Regions from separate parts of the Paenibacillus apii genome, predicted to be linked through region 2. Evidence: riboswitches for the same ligand, from Rfam matches in the RefSeq annotation. Region 2 holds a riboswitch; each other region holds the start of a gene.
The links. Region 2 has a riboswitch for cyclic di-GMP ahead of G5B47_RS00095 (thiamine pyrophosphate-binding protein). Riboswitches for the same ligand answer to the same signal wherever they lie in the genome.
Positions count from the first base shown of each region.

Region 1: another riboswitch for cyclic di-GMP. It lies ahead of G5B47_RS04750 (ASCH domain-containing protein); the one in region 2 lies ahead of G5B47_RS00095 (thiamine pyrophosphate-binding protein).
Region 3: another riboswitch for cyclic di-GMP. It lies ahead of G5B47_RS20050 (CBM35 domain-containing protein); the one in region 2 lies ahead of G5B47_RS00095 (thiamine pyrophosphate-binding protein).

Region 1 covers NZ_JAAKGU010000001.1:932,580-938,680, reverse strand. Annotated here, with positions in the region: gene G5B47_RS04755 (GH32 C-terminal domain-containing protein) at 1-1,321, shown strand, start outside; cyclic di-GMP riboswitch class I at 1,605-1,691, shown strand; gene G5B47_RS04750 (ASCH domain-containing protein) at 1,932-2,372, shown strand; gene G5B47_RS04745 (NucA/NucB deoxyribonuclease domain-containing protein) at 2,386-2,826, opposite strand; gene G5B47_RS04740 (hypothetical protein) at 2,967-3,482, shown strand; gene G5B47_RS04735 (YolD-like family protein) at 3,645-3,917, shown strand; gene G5B47_RS04730 (hypothetical protein) at 3,914-4,069, opposite strand; gene G5B47_RS04725 (WGxxGxxG family protein) at 4,213-4,545, shown strand; tRNA gene G5B47_RS04720 (tRNA-Leu) at 4,685-4,770, shown strand; gene G5B47_RS26145 (DUF6199 family natural product biosynthesis protein) at 5,030-5,257, shown strand; gene G5B47_RS04715 (type 2 periplasmic-binding domain-containing protein) at 5,430-6,101, shown strand, end outside.
Region 2 covers NZ_JAAKGU010000001.1:10,765-16,865, reverse strand. Annotated here, with positions in the region: gene G5B47_RS00110 (3-oxoacyl-[acyl-carrier-protein] synthase III C-terminal domain-containing protein) at 1-739, opposite strand, end outside; gene G5B47_RS00105 (hypothetical protein) at 809-1,150, opposite strand; gene G5B47_RS00100 (carboxymuconolactone decarboxylase family protein) at 1,364-1,732, opposite strand; gene G5B47_RS00095 (thiamine pyrophosphate-binding protein) at 1,758-3,401, opposite strand; cyclic di-GMP riboswitch class I at 3,559-3,655, opposite strand; gene G5B47_RS25440 (Dabb family protein) at 4,114-4,284, shown strand; gene G5B47_RS00085 (hypothetical protein) at 4,421-4,795, shown strand; gene G5B47_RS00080 (protein adenylyltransferase SelO) at 4,935-6,101, shown strand, end outside.
Region 3 covers NZ_JAAKGU010000011.1:49,991-56,091, reverse strand. Annotated here, with positions in the region: gene G5B47_RS20060 (glycoside hydrolase family 1 protein) at 1-381, opposite strand, end outside; gene G5B47_RS20055 (LacI family DNA-binding transcriptional regulator) at 496-1,464, shown strand; cyclic di-GMP riboswitch class I at 1,747-1,848, shown strand; gene G5B47_RS20050 (CBM35 domain-containing protein) at 2,057-5,203, shown strand; gene G5B47_RS20045 (CueP family metal-binding protein) at 5,466-6,002, shown strand; gene G5B47_RS20040 (ABC transporter substrate-binding protein) at 6,085-6,101, opposite strand, start outside.

The DNA of each region.
Region 1 (6,101 bases), 920 kb from region 2:
AACGGCGACAATCGATTCGGACGCCGGCTATGCCCATAATTTCGGACTTCCGCTGAACGTATATCTCCGTCCGGACGGAAAGCTGGGCGAGGAGCCGATTGCCGAGCTTCAGGCGCTGCGCGGCACGCAGCTCGTTAATATCGGCACCGACACGAGCTTTGCGGCCGCCAATACGACGCTGGCCTCGGCCGTCAACTCCGACATGTACGAGATTGAAGCGGAGATCGACCCGGGCAGCGCCAATGAGGTCGGCTTCAGTCTACGCCGCTCCCCTGGAGCGGAAGAAGAGACGATTGTTTACTACAAGCGGAACTCCAAGGAGTTCTTCGTCAACCGGACCAAATCCAGCCTCAATCCCGATTTGGAGCACTGGTATCAGGGAGGAACGGTGGATATCGGAACCGAAAACATCAAGCTTCATATCTACGTGGACCGCTCCATGGTGGAAGCTTATTTGAACGGCCTCAAGTCGCTGACCACCCGTGCCTATCCGACACGCGGAGACGCCAAGGGCGTGCGCCTGTGGGCGAATGACAACACGGATACGGTCGTTGTGAAATCGCTGAAGATCTGGGAGATGAATTCGGCGTATACTTCCGTCAACCCGACTGGAGTGTCGCTGCCTGCGAGCAAGACGATTATTCAGGGCGACAGCCAGCTGGTGCTGGCGACCGTAACGCCGGCGAATGCAACGAACAAGGATGTCATCTGGACATCGAGCAACCCGGCAGTGGTGACAGTGGTGAACGGCAACATTTCGGCGAAGTCGGTCGGCACGGCCACGATCACCGCGAAGACGCGTATCGGCGGCTTCACCGCGACGACTGCCGTAACAGTCACAGCGGAACCGGCGCATGGGGAACTCGCCAATCACGATTTTGAAGACGGATTCAACGGTTGGACGATTCTGTCCGGCGACGCCTTCACCGCCCAAGATGTGACGACGGCCAATGACTGGGGCTGGGGCGGCCCGTTCAACCAGAATGGCGCCAAGCACCTGTGGAGCGTCCAAAGCGGTAATGACAGTCAGACCGGGGCTATGCGATCTGAGCAATTCGTTCTCGGCGGCAACGGACAGATCAATTTACTGGTCGGAGGGGGCAACAATTATTATGATCTCTATGTTACGCTCGTTCGCGCCTCTGACGGTAAGGAGTTGTTCAAAGCAACCGGACTCGACCAGGAATCGTATACCCGAATATATTGGGATGCCTCGGATTATATCGGTACGGAGTGCTACATCAAGATTGTCGATAACGCCACCGGCGGCTGGGGCCATATCAACATTGATGATGTAAACGTCCCCACCGTGGCTCCCTAGTAAAGGGTCAAGAGCCCGAATGTCGAGACGGGCAGTCTGAACGGTTGTAAATTAGTATAATCCCCTCTGGCATACATTGAAAAAGAGTTCATGACAGCATGAATTCAGCACTGTAGACCGGAGGGGATTTTCAAATCTTAAGTTCTGTAATGGGGGATGTCCGGACGCAATACCCAGGTACTGTTCGTTTTCCCAAGCATGTAATAGGCATTATTACTTAAGACCGTTGTCTTCTTTATTTTGTCTATGCTAAAATATTCCTGAATACATAGTCACATAAATCGTACGATAAAGGCAAAACTGATGAAAATCAGTGACGCAAAGCTAAAGGGACTAAGTGGAGAAATCCGTATGTCAGCCAGCTCCCGAATAATCGCACCTCCCGTAGATTTATGTGAAATAAAGGAGGAGAAGCATGGGAAAGTATTGGCATTCTTTTTGGTTGGGGTTTAACGAAACTATACTTGAAGATTGTATGTGTGAGAGCGTGAGATCGAAGATCTTTAGCAAGATCGGGTATCATAGAAGTAAACTGAATGCTTAAGCAGAAGAGGCACCTATTTTAGGTGCTTTTTTCTTGAGTCAGCGAAGTAAAGAGGAGCGGTTAGTCTTGCGGTGTATCACGATATGGCAGCCTTGGGCGACTTTATTAGCGCTTGGAGAGAAAAAATTCGAAACGAGAAGCTGGGCTACACAGCACCGGGATTCCATCGCCATTCATGCCGGGAAGAAGGTGGATAAGGCCATCTGCCAGAAAGAACCGTTCCGCAGCGTACTGGCAAAACACGGATACACAGCGGATACCTTGCCGACAGGGAGCGTGGTGGCGGTATGCAGGCTGGCAGATTGTCTTGAGGTCACCGAGAATGAAAGTGGAGCGGTTAAGCTGGAAAGCCCTTCGCAATCCATCGTCATCGGCGACCTTGAAAAAGCGTTCGGATCGTTTGCATTAGGGCGCTTCGCATGGGAGCTTGCGGATGTCCGGCGGCTGCCGGAGCCGATTCCGGCAAAGGGGATGCAGGGGCTTTGGAATTGGGAAGAGACAACATGATTTTTTAGTGCGTTCATCGGATGATAAATTCTACTCTGGTCCCATCCTTCAATTTCTCCAGCTGATTGCCGACCCAGCTGCCTGCACCGCGGTTATCGGCTGGTGATATGTATGCGATGTCTGCTCCTGTTCCGCCTTCCTCGCACATGGCCATGGGCCATTCATCGCGATCATAATGTTTTTTGGTGGGAATTCCCTTCAGCGACTCCCGGCGATTTTCTTCAGCTCCTTCACGGTTGATCGTGCATATGCTGGACTCGCCTCTCTCGATCGCTTTTTCAATATGCTTTGCCGTTTCCGGATACTCGTCCGATGGAAAAATCAGCTGTACCACTTCCGTATCGGAAGAAGGAGCGTTCCTGAAATCCCACCCGTTCCTCTCCGCAAGATAAGACAGCAGCAAAAGCAGCAGAAGCAAGGCAAGAAGAGCTGTGATCCGATTTTGTTTACTCAATGTTCTACTCCTTTTCTTATGCAAATCGTAGAATTTAATTATAATTCATTTTAAGGATTTGTTTACATCGTTTTTCCCATTTTTTTTAGTTGCGTATTCCCGCAATCTTCTCTATCCTTTTAAAAGGAGGGATAGTAGAAATGAGAAAAGCCTTACTGGCAGGCGCAGCAATTGCCCTTGTGCTGCTCAGCGCCTGCGGCGGAAAAGCGCCGGTTGCACTGTCCCATGAGGATGTGCAGGAGAGCGTTCAGGAATTCTACAATGAGATTTCTTCGCTTGATCAGACCGCAAAAACATCCCTGAATGACTTCAATGAAGCGCTGGCTTCATATTCAGGAGGCAGTCTGACGGCAGACGAGCTGGAGAAGGCGATTGAGAAGTTTCAGGATACGGCCTCCGATTTGTCGGATAAGGCGGATGATGTCGAGGTTGCACCCGGACTCCCGGATAACGTGGAGAAGCTGCTGAACGAAGCCAAGGAATCTTTTCAAAAAGCCTATGAAATCAAGAAAGAAGCCTCGCAAAGCGCCGATTCACCCGACGTAACCCCCGAGCAGTTCGATCAAATGAACAAAAATGCCGATATTGTCATGCTGTACGGGATCTCCAAGCTTAATCAGGCTAAAGAATCGATCGGGCTCCTTGAACCGAAGTAAAGCGAATAGTACGGATTTAAACGTCTATACAAGGCGCGCAGCGTTAATCGGCTGTCGGCGCCTTTTTCGCTTGTTTTTCCTGGTTGATTAAAATGCCGAAAAGCGGTTATAATACAAACATACGTTCTTGTTTTTGGCTAATTTTAAAGGAGGCGACTCCCTTTGGGGAAGAAACTGGAGGGAAACCCGTTGTTTGATAACGGCCGATTGAAATTGACGGATGAACGGAAACGGGAAGAGATGGAAAGAATGCTGTCGCTGTCGCTACGTGAGCATGTTCGAGTGACTGTTGTTTGGTGCGATTCGGTTGAGGAGTTGCGGCAGAGCGGATTTGTCACCTCCATTCATGCCCATTCGCGGGAAATCAAGCTGCAATGGGCAGACGAATGGAAGTGGATCGGGTTGGACCGTATTATGGAAGTGTATCCCGGTTAGCTTTCGGGACCGCTGCTTTTTTCATATGCGATCAACGTAACCGGAGTGCCCGTCAATTGTGCGATGCGGGTTTCGGCATTTTGGATAATTTCGATGGCATCCCGCTGATCCTCCAGTGTGGCTACTTTGTAGCTGTCGCTGTGTATATCCATAGTTCATCCCACCTTTCCGCAGATTAGTGTTCCCGGCAGGCGAAAAAATCATGCGGGTTCTCACTTTTGCATAGATCGGGGTGTTAAGGGGGAAGATAACAGCGACTCACACAACAAGGAGGTACTCACCTTTGAACAAGCTGATGGCTAGCTTTGCATGCACCGCTGTTTTATCGATGAGTCTGATGGGTGTCGGGTATGCATCGGACGCATCCGCGACAGTTGGGGAGGAAAGTGTCGCGATCCATGGTACCAATGATATGTACCGCGGAGACGGCACAAACTATCCTACAGGCGTAGGGACGCTGCGTACCAACGACAATACGGTTACTCCGCTCGTGAACACAACACGCACCGGCGCTTACCGTACCACTGCTGTCAACAACAACCGGAATAACTTCTCTTGGGGTTGGCTCGGTCTGATCGGTCTGTTCGGTCTGGCGGGCATGAGAAACAGAAATCGCGAACACCGTTAATTTTGAAGCAGGACGATGGCCCGTATCGGCGAACCGCTGGTGCGGGTCATGCTTTGTGAAAAAAAAGGGATTGCGCCAAGCCCTGAACCATGATATTATATATCTTGTCGCGTTATGCGGGATATGATTTTTTACCCCTGCCGGGGTGGCGGAATTGGCAGACGCACAGGACTTAAAATCCTGCGGTAGGTGACTACCGTACCGGTTCGATCCCGGTCCTCGGCATCTGGATGAAACCTTGAGAAATCAAGGTTTTTTTATTTTTACCAAGAGTATAGAATCCTAGGTGCCTAAATGTACTGCACAGGTTTCATTATAAGAACCTATTATCCCTCCTTTGCGGTATCTGATCAGTCAGATGTCTGCGAAGGAGGTTATTGCTGTTTTAGACCGATAATCATTTACATGATCTCCCAATGGAATTAAGCTTGTTTTTAGGATTTGAAGAACTCTTTATCCAAACAACGTAAGGAGCGTGAACGGGATGCCGTACGTTTTTATATGGTTTATAACTGCGTTTTTATTGATTTGGACGGGAATCGCGGTTTTTGCGGCTATTAGGCCGTATTATTTCTGGAAGGTCACCCAAGGCTGGAAGGCGGTTAAGGAACCGCCCAGAGCGTATTTTATTTTTTCCCGGATCATTGCTGTACTATTTTCGGTGATTGGAATTTACTTGTTAACGGTTGGTTACTGGTCCCGGTTATTCTAATTGGTCAAGAAGGTTTTGTCTGATACCAGCAGGGGGAACGACTGCTTTTATCTTCTCCCTAGCTCACCATGAAAACGCATTAAATCTATGATAAAATAATAGAATGTGGAGATTTAGCTTTGGCCGCTTGCGAGATGTGGGCGGTCATGTTAGTTAAAGGAGAGAAACGGACTTGAAGGATGAAGTGAAAGAAGCTTACAGGCTCTTGGGATTGCCAGAAGATGTGACCAAAGAAGAGGTGAACCGCCGGTTCGACCTCCAGCTGAAGCGCAGGAAATCGGCAACTGGCAGCGGGACTGCCGATTCCGGGCATACCCAGACCTATGAAGACGAAATGAAGGCTTTCCGCCTGATTCTGGACGACTGGGCCAGAACTGAAATTCAGGAGGCTGAGAATAAGCGTCTGGCCAAATGGGGGAGATTCGCGGGCACGGTCGGCAGGGTGGAGGATTTTTTCAGGCTGTATAGGACCCACGTGCTGGTAACCATCGCGATTGTTGCGGTGCTGATTGCAGGGGTAGCCGGTGTACAGAATTATCTGGAGAAGAAGAGAATAGAGGCCAGCCTGCCGCCGGTTGATCTGAATATTATATTCATCGGCAACTATATGGCAGAGAATGATCTGGAGGGAAATGGACAGCCTGTGGAAGAGGCGTTATTAAAGGCGTTTCCCGAGTGGCGCCGAGTGGAGGTTACAACCTTGTATATCCCTCCATCCAATTCGGAAGGCGGGGACATGGTCTACGTTCAAAAGGCCATTGCGGAATTGACCGCAAGCACGCCTGATGTGCTGGTCCTGGATAAGGACACTCTTCCTTGGCTGGCCCAGCAAGGCGGACTTGAG
Region 2 (6,101 bases):
CGATTTCATTGTTGCTTAGCAGGGTGTTGATGGACTCCGAAGCGGCGTCCACGCAGATCGAGTCGTCAAAGGGAATGAATTTAACATTGAAATCTCCGGCGCCGACACCAGTACGCCCCACATTAGCCAGACCTTCAGCCGGGAACATGGAGTTGCCGTAGACACAAGTATCGGTCTGGTAGATGGAATCAATGAAGCCAACCGAATTCTCATCACGCTCCAGAATGACTGCTGCGGCCGCGTCACCAAAGTTGGCATAGTAGACCGGATCGTTCTTGTCGGCATGCGGCGCAACATGGTCAGAGCCGATGACCAGAGCGCGGCGGATTCTCGGATTGGCTATCATCTGACGGCTAACCTGTTCGAAGGCAGCTGTCATTCCTGCGCAGTTCGCATTGCTGTCGATGCAGATCGTATGGGAGGCGCCGTTAATCAGCCGGTGAATCATTAATGAGTTGGTAGGGAAGATATATTCAGGAGTCTGACTCGCGTAAGCGATAAGGTCGATATCCGCACCGGTAAGACCGGTCTTCTCCAGAACATTGCTCGCTGCTTCAAAAGCCATCGTCAGGGAATTCTCTTCCTCATTGTCGATGCTGTAACGGTTTTCACGGCCGAGAGCTGCGAGAAGTCCACGAATATCAATGCCTTTTTCGTCAAAATGCTGAATGAAAAAGTCGTTGCCAATCCTTTTGCTTGGATGATAGATATCGATGTCCTTAATACGAATCCCAGCCATATGAGTCCTCCTAAAAGTTTTGTGAGCGGCGCATCTTGGTTCAACTTCGTACAAAACTCGCTTCGAAACTTACAGGCTGATGATATCCAGGTTTTCAAGTCCCGCTTTGCGGCCCAGTCGAGCCAGCTGCATTTTGAGAACAGGATTACTTTCAAGCGTAAGTTTCACTTTATCGAAGCCGTCTTTCTTGAACATCAAGAAGCAGCCTTCAAGAAGCGGCACGACATCAGGAGCGGTTACATTCAGCTTTCTGCAATCAATATCCAGCAGATATTCAGAAGGAGTAATAGGATTAATCGTTTCTTGATAGGCTTGGATCGATTTCAGACCGTCTTCTTCGGTGAAAGTACCCTCCAGTTCGATATTAATGATTTTTTTGGCCGAATCCGTCTTCAAAATAAATTTTCCCATGTGTTCATCTCTCCCAGAGTTTATTAGTTCAGGTCTCGCTTTGGCTGCGCATTGCACAGCCGTTTACTCAATAATATCCTTCATAACTATTTCTTAACGTCAAGATTCGACATTATCACCTTAGCATTGGGATATTTTAACTTGATTATAAACATAAATTTCTCATTTATGCAATAAAAAGTCGAATTGTGTAACATTTTGACGGAGAGATAGTTATTGGATTTCCTCAAGTGTTTCGAGCAGCACATTAAATGCGGTAATAACTCTCGGAGCACCGACACAGGGAACCAAATGCAATAAAATGCCCTTGATCTGATCGACGGTCATGCCAACGCTGAGCGCCATCACATAATGAACGCCGAGCTGATCGAACTGGCCCATCGAAATTAAAGCGGAAATCACGGCGATCTCTTTCCAATCGGCCGCAATGGTGGTCCGCTGAAAAATGTCGCCATATGCGTTGCCCATGATATATTCAGCCAGTTCGGGAAAATGCTCTTTAATCGGAGCGAGCGCTTTGGCGCCATAGTCGCCGGAAAGGTTGGAGAAATGCTTAAGACCGCTGTTGATGTTGTCTATCATGAGAAGCCTCCTAAACGTTAGTAATCTAATTCATATTCAATACACGGTGTGCGGTAGGGGGCACCTCATCACGATCGGTCAATAGTTCGATGACAGCCACGCGGTTAAGAGCTACTGCTTCGCTAATAGCCGCTGCAAATTGTTCCTGGGTCTCGCACCGGAATCCGGCCGCTCCAAGCGATTCGGCAAATTTCACAGCATCCATTGGGACTTCAAAGAGCGTTCCGTCGATTCTGCCCGTAGTTTTTTCCATTCCTTTTAAAGCCATGTCCAGCTGCATATTGTTCACTACGATGAAAATAACAGGGATATTTTTGCAAACGGCGGTATTTATTTCAGTTCCGAGCATCATAAAGCAGCCGTCGCCGGTAATGCAGAATATCGTTTCTTCCGGGGAGGCCACCTTGGCTCCGATAGCCATGCCGATTGCGTTGCCCATGCAGGCAAAGTAGGCGTCGAAGACAAAGCTTCCCGGCTTCTTCACGTTGTACCATTTCACGGCGTTGAAGCCGTGGCTGCCATCATCCACAAAGACCGTATTGTTAGCCGGAATCAGGTCGCTCATGGTGCTCATTACCGATGCAAGGGAGAGTTTAGACAGGACGGGCAGTTCTTCCTTATAATGAGCGGCGGTCTCCGTATCCCGTTCCGTTATCGCGGAGGAGTCAACACTCTGTAAAACCAGTGACAGATTATCGCGCACATCACCGCCGACCGCAATCGTATGGGAGTTCAGGATTTTGCCGACAAAGGTAGGGTCGATATCGAACTGAATCAGCGTCTCCGGATGGTTCTCGGCTTTCAGATTGCAGATGGTCATATCACTCAGGCGGGAACCCAGCACGATATACAAATCGCTATGGTTGAGTAAATCGTCACCATGCTTGCAGCCGCCGACACCGACCGGACCGTGGTACAGCGGATGATCCCATACGATGGCGCCTTTGCCGCCGGGAGTGGTAACGACAGGAATATTGAAGGTTTCCGCCAATTGAACCAGTTCCTCATGCGAGCCAGAGCGGTTAACCCCTTTACCGGCAATGATAAGCGGCTTTTTGGAATGGTTAATGGCATTAATCACCCGGTTGACCTTAGCATAATCCACAAGCGTTTCCCGTTCAGGATAAACGATTCGGCATTCTTCCAGCAGCTCTGTCTGCACATCGAAAGGGATGCATAGATGAACAGGTCCGCGTTTGCCGCTCAGTGCAACAGAAATAGCATGGTTAAAAATAGTGCTGAAATGATCGCCGCGTTCGACCAGCTTGCTGAAGAGCGTTGCAGGTCTGAACATTTCCGCCAAATCAGCGAGATATGAGGAAGAATCCTGGCACTGGGGAATACCCAGCTCTTTAATGGATTGATGCCCTGTTATGAAGAGCACAGGTAGGTTGTTGGCTTTGGCGTGGGCCGCTGCGGTAATGAGGTTGGTTCCCCCCGGTCCGGATGTGCCGAATGCCACGGCGAGATTTCCCGTTTTGAGGGCGTAGCCGGAAGCTTCGAATCCGGAGCTGGATTCATGTCGTCCGGGAATAAATTCAATACCGTAATCCACCATCTTGAGAACGATCGGGCAAATGGATTTGCCGATGATGCCAAAAGAATGCTTAACTCCGAGGTTGCGTAATGCCTCCGCCATATAATCTGCGACTGTCTTCAAAAGATCCACCCCACAATTTAAATATTGTTTATAATGTTATCTTTCCTTAGAAGTGAAACTGGTAGATCAGAATTACTAGAAAATAGAAAACCTGTACTCAGGACTGAGCACAGGTCGGTTGACAAATAACCACATAGGACGCTGGTTGTATTCCGCATCCCGGTTCCTCGGCAACCTGGCTGTCATGGTCTCATGAAATAAATGAGACTGTAGATCCATGGCTTTGCGTCATTCCCTTTCGGAGAATTTTGCCCGTATAGAGTTAGTTTTGTTGAACTATACAACGAGTATATACCTTTTACAATATATTCCCAACTTAGCTTTTGTCAATATATTTTATAGAAAACTGCTCGAAATTTGACGGTTTTCGCGATGAACAAAATGGAGTAATCAACTGGTGAGTGAGATATTCTGGTACGGGCAAAAAGACTCATACAAGTTCCATACAAGTTTCTTAAAAGCATTTTTACGTACGGGTCATGGATGAAGATGAATCAAGGCGCTAGAAATAGGCCTATTGTAGGATTTCTGATATGATTAAACTGCTTATGATTCATTAGGGGATAACCATTATATAGGGGGATTGCATAATGTACGAGCATCTAGTCGTCTTTAAATTCAATGACGGCCTTACACCCGCCAAACAGCAGGAGCTGCTGGATCAATTGCTCGCGCTGCGGGACCGCATCCCGGGATAACCGATTTAAGCGCAGGCGTCAATGTGACAGAGGAAACGGATAACATTCATGGATACACTCTTGGTCTGTGGGTCACATTCAAAGATCTGGAGTCGCTGCGTTCCTATGGACCGCATCCTATTCATCAGGAATTTGTGAAGTCGCTGGATGGTTTATTGGAAAATGTGGTTGTCGTCGATTATCCCAAGATTTAAGTCTTTCAATAACGCCGGTTATTGGCTAATGCACAGGGAACCGGAAATAACAAACGAATGGACTGCGCTATTTGCCTTATACGTTTCTATGAACTTGTTAATATACTGTATCAACCTTTGAAAAGGAGTGATACAGTTGGCTAATAGTGATGTACGTCTTGCGCTTTGGTCAGGTAATAATTTTTCTGTTCGCCGGATTCTCTTCAGACGCGGAGGAGTTGCAGTTCGTGATCTTGGAGCGTTTCGGTTTAACAATGTTCTCTCGAGCTTCCGGCTTAGAAATGTGGTGGAGAGATCTCAAGTCACTCTCGTGCTGTTCTCGCAAATTAACTTTCAAGGGTCGTTCCGTGTGTTCCGCGGAAGCCAAAGCGTGGCGAACCTGGGAAATTTCAACTTTAACAATGTCACATCTTCCCTGGTCGTAGTGGGACGAAATCTTACAAACGCCGAAATTGCTTTGATTCAAAGCACAGGCAGACCGCCTCGTGACATCCTCATCATCAGACAATAATCAGGCAATGACGGAAAAAGGGTGCTTCGTGCACCCTTTTTTGTGTGATAATATATGGCACGGCAGCAAACAATAAACGAGCTGTTACGTGCTGGTTGTGAACGAAAATAGAAAATATCCAAAAAATGATGGTGATAACATGACTGAGAGAGCAGGAATCCCGGAAGCGGGATGGAATTTCGACAATAGTTATGCCCGCTTGCCGAAATCTTTTTTTGCCAAACAAAATCTGAATCCCGTAAATTCGCCGAAGCTGATCGTTCTGAATCGTCCGCTGGCTGCCTCGCTCGGGCTAAACGCTGAGGCGCTCCAAAGCAGCGATGGCGCAGCGGTGTTTGCCGGCAACCGGATTCCCGAAGGCGCCGAACCGCTGGCTCAAGCTTACGCAGGCCATCAATTCGGGCATTTTACCATGCTGGGAGACGGACGGGCCCTGCTGCTCGGGGAACAGATCACCCCCGGCGGCGAGCGGTTTGATATCCAGCTCAAAGGTTCGGGCCGAACGCAGTATTCCCGCAGGGGTGACGGCCGCGCAGCGCTTGGACCGATGCTGCGCGAATTTATCATCAGCGAAGCGATGCATGCGCTGGGGATTCCAACCACCCGGAGCTTGGCCGTGGTGACAACCGGCGAGTCCATCATGCGCGAAACCGTGCTTCCCGGCGCCGTTCTGACCCGTGTGGCGGCCAGCCATTTGCGCGTCGGCACCTTTCAATTCGCCGCAAGCCGGGGCTCCGCCGGGGACCTCAAGGCTCTGGCCGATTACACGCTGCAGAGGCATTATCCGGAAGTGGAGACTGGTGGGAACCGCTATGTGGCTTTGCTTCGGGAAGTCATCAAGCGCCAGGCCGCGCTGATTGCCAAATGGCAGCTCGTCGGCTTTATTCACGGGGTGATGAACACCGACAATATGGCCCTAAGCGGAGAAACGATTGATTACGGTCCTTGCGCCTTTATGGATACGTATGACCCGGCTGCGGTATTCAGCTCCATTGACCTGCATGGCCGTTACGCGTATGGCAATCAGCCGCCTATTGCTGCGTGGAATCTCGCGAGATTTGCGGAGACGCTATTGCCGCTGATGCATGAGGATGAAGACGAGGCTGTAAAAATAGCCGAGGATGCCATTTCAGATTTTTCGACGATGTTTCAATGGAACTGGCTTGCGGGCATGAGGGCGAAGCTGGGGTTATTTAACGAAGAGCCGGAAGATGAAGCTTTGATTGACGATCTTCTTGACATGATGCATAAAGCTCGTGCGGACTACACCAACACTTTCCGCGCATTAACGCTGGAACAGCCTCAG
Region 3 (6,101 bases), on a different contig from region 2:
ATAATGGGAGATGGTGACCAGCGGCTCGATGCCGTATTTATGACACTCGTCGAACAGGTCGTCGTAGAACTGCAGGCCTTGTTCGTTCGGCTCCAGCTCGTCCCCTTTCGGGAAAATCCGGGACCAGGCGATGGACGTCCGGAACACCTTGAAGCCCATTTCGGCAAACAGTTTGATATCCTCTTTATACCGGTGATAAAAATCGATCCCGATCAGCTTCATATTATCTTCGGTAGGGACTTCCGTGGGAGGCGTCTTGACTCCATGCGGCATGACGTCCTGAGTGGACCACCCTTTGCCGTCTTCCTGATATGCCCCCTCCAGTTGGTTCGCGGCAACCGCGCCGCCCCATAAAAAGCCTTCCGGAAATTGCAAGCTCATGTTTTTTCCCGCCTTTTCTGTTGTGATAAGATAGAAATACTGCTCTATTTCCGCATCCTAAACCTTGGAACGCGTTACATGTCAAGCACTTTCTTGCGAAGGAGAACAAGTCCTATGTCCACACTTGACGAGATTGCCAAGCTGTCAGGTTATTCCAAAGCCACAGTGTCCCGGGTCCTGAACCACTCCCCCCACGTCAGCCCGGAAACCCGGGAGAAAATTCTCGCCATCATGAAGGAGAAGGACTATGTGCCCAACCGGAACGCCGTTTCTTTATCCAAGGGCCAAACCCAGCAAATCGGCATGATCACCATGGATCTCAGCGAGCTTATCCTGCAATTTATGAAAGGCTTCGTCGAAACTTCCGTCCGGTACGGGTTTCAAACCATTATTTATACCACCGGAGGAGATCGGCACAAAGAGCTTCAGGCCTTCGATGATCTCAAAAGAAAAAGAGTCGACGCCCTGCTCATTCTGACCTCCGTGAACGATACGAACGTCATTGCTTCGTACTGCAAATACGGGCCGATCGTCTCGTGGCAGCGCATGGACCATCCGGAAATACCGTCGGTCGCCATGAATCAATATGACGGTTATGCCCTCGCCCTGGAGCATTTGATCGAGCGGGGCTATTCGCGTATCGCCAATGCTTTCGGCCGCCCAGGCAGCATCAATACCAGGAGCCGACGGCTGGCCTATGAACATATCATGTCTAAGCACAGTCTCCCCGCTGCCGAGAAATGGTATTACTCCTCCATTTACAGCATTCGCGACGGCGAGCGGGTGGTGCAGTCCCTGATGGAGGGAACGGATCGGCCCGATGCGATTCTGTGCGCCAATGATTTGGTCGCGGCGGGCGTTCTTAGCCAGGCGCGCAGGCAGCAGCTGGACGTGCCCCGGGATCTGGCCATCGTCGGTTTCGATGATTCGGAGCTGTCACGGACTCTCGGAATAACCACCGTCCGAAATCCGATCGCGGGCCAGGCGGAGAACGCTTTTCTGCTGCTGGCTCCGGCGCTGCTCGGGCGAAATCCGCAGCTCCAGCCGCTCTCGTTCAGCCTGGTGGAACGGGAGACTACATAGTCATTTGTACCTATCCATTACATTCTTAACAGGTTAAAAAGAACCATTCCTTGTTTGATGACTAACAATTTCTCTGCACTGGTCCGATACTACTATTGAACTGCTGGAAGGTTTATATAGGCTGTATCGGCTATCATTTTCCACATATTTCAGACCTTTTTTCCCACTATTCTCTTCCCTCCCGCCTATGCAGCCGCAGCCGCAGCTGTTTTCCACAATGATCTGCCGCCTGACGCGCAGGTCCTGAGTTTCACATCTTTTGCATCATTCCAGCTTCACCCATTGTGACAAAGGCAAACTTGTCGAAAGGCAAGGACGCAAAGCCATAGGGCCTTCTTCGTTCCCCGTCATGCGGAGGACGAAGGTGGCAGCCGTGCTGCCGGAAAAAGAATGTCCTTGGTTCGCTATGCCCATTATGGAGCGCGGCAGCCTGGCATTCCGGGGGAAGAGCTTTTTGAACGATTGCTGCCGTTTGAACGAATTGCCGCGTTTGTTAAAAGTTATTCCTCCTCCGCCCAATCCGGGCACTGGTCTGCTTACCCGAGCAAACCGGCGGCGTAAAGGGATATTTTGAACCGGAGGAGAATTCACCATGATGAACCAATGCCAATCAAAGTGTCAACCTGTCCCCGAATTACCCGAAAAAACCCCAAGAAAGGCTTCACGTTTCCGCTCCCGCATCCTCGCCAAAGGCATCACTGCGCTGCTTGCGCTGGGGCTTGCCATCGGCAGCCCGTCCAATCCCGCCGGCATCGTCTTCGCCGATCAGCAGACGGGCGGCTCCAATCCTGTGTCTGTTTCACAAGACGTGTACGGTGATTCCGCAGCCGCCACAGAGCCGGAGTCGGTGCCTGCCGGAACGCTCTGGACCATCGGCGTCCATAACGGAAGCTCCGCCGAATTCTCCGATTTCAAAGCCATGACCGCTTCTTACTCCGTCTATTCGCCGGATGCCGAGTCCGGCAATTGGAAGTCGTTCCCGAAAGGGATGAAGGCCAGCGTCAACAAAACGCTCAGCCTCAATTACTCACTTCCAACTCTGCCTGCATACGGCCTGGAATTCGACGTTCATATTCTGAACGCCTATATTTCCGTTCCTCAAATGGCCGTCTATTCAAACGGCAGGCTGGCGGGACTCATGCAGATTGCCGGTACGGCCGGCAGCGGCGGCGCCTTCGCTTACCGCGACCTCTACCGTCTGTATATACCGAATGAGCTGCTGAAGGCCGGAGACAACACGCTGAAGCTAGAGGTATACGCAGGGTCCTATTCCAGCACTTCGGGAGACGGGTACCTGTGGTACGAGTGGGACGAGCTGTCGATGACCGCGCTCTCCGCCCCGGCCTCCGAGCCAATCCACGGCCGGTATGTTCATCTGGGCACCGCCATCACCAATACATTCGTGTTCAACGATGATGTAACCCGGCTTCTGCCTGATTTAACAGAATGGCTCGGCGTTGCCTACAGCGGAAATATGATGCGGACTGGCTTCTGGTCCGACACAAGGAAACTGTGGCAAAGCGGCATCGTCTCTTACCTTCAGACCCTGAAGGATCTGAACCTCCAGCCAGTGACAGGGATCTTCGGCACGGACTTTATGAACAGCGCCGACATGACCGCCGGTCACGTACCGGACAGCATGAAGGCGTATTACCGCCAGTTCATGGCCGATTACGGCTCGTATTTCTCTTATATTGAAATGGACAATGAGCCCGGCGTGTTCAATCATAACCAAGCCTCGCTTGTAGAGCTGGCCCAGTTCCTGAAGTCGGAGCAGGCCAACACCCCTTGGGTCAAGATGGTTGCCCCCGGCTGGGCCTACTGGCCGACCAAGGGTACACCGTACGGCTGGGAAAGGGACCCCGCGCAGCGGCGGCCGATCGAAGCGCTGTCGGACCTGACGAACGGCCACAGCTACGGGCTGTCCGGACTTGCGCAGGGACGCGGCGGCGCCTTGAACGAGAACCTGCTTACCTATGGCGGCGGCACGGAAGAAGGGCTGCCGAAGGAAATGGTCATGACCGAATCGGGAGCGAACGATCTTCATGCCGACCAGAGCAAATTCGGCGCATCGGCGTATAAATTCGCCGCCGCCTTCGACCGGGAAATGCGGGGGAACATCGGCTATGCGGACCATATCATGCAGCATACCGCATTCGATTCGTCGTCCCCGAACTATGCGCTGTTCGCCCGTCCGGCGAATTGGAGCACACAACGGGCGGCGGACACGGCGGCCTGGGCGGCCAACTCGGCGGAGGGCGGCGAGACACGGCTGCGCACCTTCCGCCGCCTGGCGGCGGCGTATGCGACTCACGGCGCGCCGCTGCCCTACACCTTCCTGAGCGGCGACGAATCCGCCGGCCGCAAGATCTATGTCCGCGCCGTCGATACGCGCGCGCTCGGAGCATCCCCGATCGGCGCTTCATCCGACAAGCGGATCATCAGCGTCGTGAACTTCGAGCCGGCCGGCACCCCGGCGCGCCATGTGAGCGTCCGGGTCACCCTGCCGGAGAGCGGCGCGTACCGGGTGGAGCAGTACCGGGACAGCAGCACGCTCGGCGCCGCCTATTCGGTGGACGACCGAAGCGTGTCGCCCTACCTGGACCTTGACCTTACCGTAGCCGCCGGTGAAGCGGTCCAGCTCTATTTGACGCCGAAGGAAGACCAGGCGCCGGAGAAACCGGTCATGGCCGGCGCGGCAATGACGTCATGGAATTCCGCTTCGATCGACTGGAACGAAGCGGCCGACAACCGGGCGACGACCGGCTACCGCCTGTACCGCGACGAAGAGGAAATCGCGGCGCTGCCGTCCTCGGTGACGCGGTTCACGGATACGTCGATCGGCTACGACCGCACCTACGCGTATACGGTTCGGGCGGTCGACGATTCCGGCAACGTCTCCGCTCCGAGCGACCCGGTGCAGCTCATCGTGCCGGATATGCCGGTTACCCCCGGCGGTCCGCTGTATGAGGCCGAGAAGGCGCAGCTTGGCGGCATCGCCAAAACGGCGCTGGACCCCGCCGCCTCCGCCGGCAGCTATGTCCGCGACATGCACGGCAACGGATCGAGCATCAGCATCATCAATATCATGCCGGGAGCCGGCAGCTATTCGCTCCACGTCGGTTACGCCACCTCGGCGGATGCCACGCTCAATCTGTATGTCAACGGCAAGATGATCAAGAAGCTGACCTTCGTTTCAACCGGCAAGAACTCGGGCGCCGGAGCCTACAAGAGCATCATGGCCGATGTCACGCTGGAGGACGGGCCGAACACGATCATGCTGCGGCATGACGGCAGCAATACGGGAGGCGTAAATATCGACCTCGCAGAGCTCACTCCCAAGCAGTCGTTAACGGTGGATTCCGGCTGGCATGATTACGCCTTTAACGATGCGGGCGTCTATTATTCTCCGGGCATTGTGACCAATGACAACGGAAGCTGGAACGAAACCGAAACGACGGCGGAGGTCGCATCCTTCAGCTTCACGGGAACCGGCGTCCGCTGGCTCGCGAATGTGCAGAGCAATTTAGGCAGAGCCGATGTCTATATCGACAACGTGCTGCAGGATACGATTGATCTGACCTCCGCCGATCTCGAAGGGTATAATAAAGTCGTATTTGAGAAAAACAACCTTCCGGACGGCGACCATACCTTGCGGATCGTCACCCTGGAAGGCAAAGTAACCTTTAACCGCTACAGCGTCAACGGCCTGCAGCAGACCCTGCGGCTGGCGAACTAAACGCTCCAAGACAAGCGTTAAGCACCCTAAACCGCAATCTCTTTTTCTGCAGGTAGCCAAGCACTTATCTCGTCAGTTGATCGTCAACCAGCCCCGGTCCGATATTTTATCGGCCGGGGCTTTTCATGGGGGGATCAGGAATGATGAGAACTGAAGTCATTGCAAAAATGCCCCCGTCTAACTTACAATTTTCAGCAGGTGTTAGCGGTGCCTGGAGAAGACCATAAATTCTGTTCAGAAAAAACAGACAAGGAGTTCAAACATGAGAAAAAAGCTTTTGATTACCGGGGCTTTAATTGCTGTCTTTGTAGGAGCGTATGCCATCGGGGGCGGGGGCAAAACAAAAGAGACCGCCAACCAGACGGTCCCGAACATCAAACAATTGGTTAACGATTACAGCGCGGGGAAGCTGGAAGCCAAATCCGCATCGATTACTTCGAGCAAGCTTACCGTAACTGCCGAGAACAATAACAAAACGACCTACAGCCTGCCTGATGACGAGTTTTTCGTGTCCATTGCTCCCTATGTGAACAAGACGCATCCCTGCGCCACGCATAGCCTGACCGGCTGCCAGGGAGAAATGGAGAAGGAGAAATTCAATGTAACGATAACGGATGCGGACGGCAAAGTCGTCATTAAAGATGTATTTGAAACGTTTGACAATGGATTTATCGATTTTTGGCTCCCGCGGGACCAAAAGTTCCATGTTCAAATTGAGCAAGGCGGCAAAAGCAGCGAATCCGAAATCTCTACTTTTGAAGGCGATAACACCTGTATTTCCACCATGAAATTGACTTGATGATAGGAACGTTCATGTATTGAAAAAGGCCGTGTCCCTGCAGGTTACTGCATGGAACACGGCCTTTGCCGTTTATCGCTTATTATTTCGTGGCTCTGT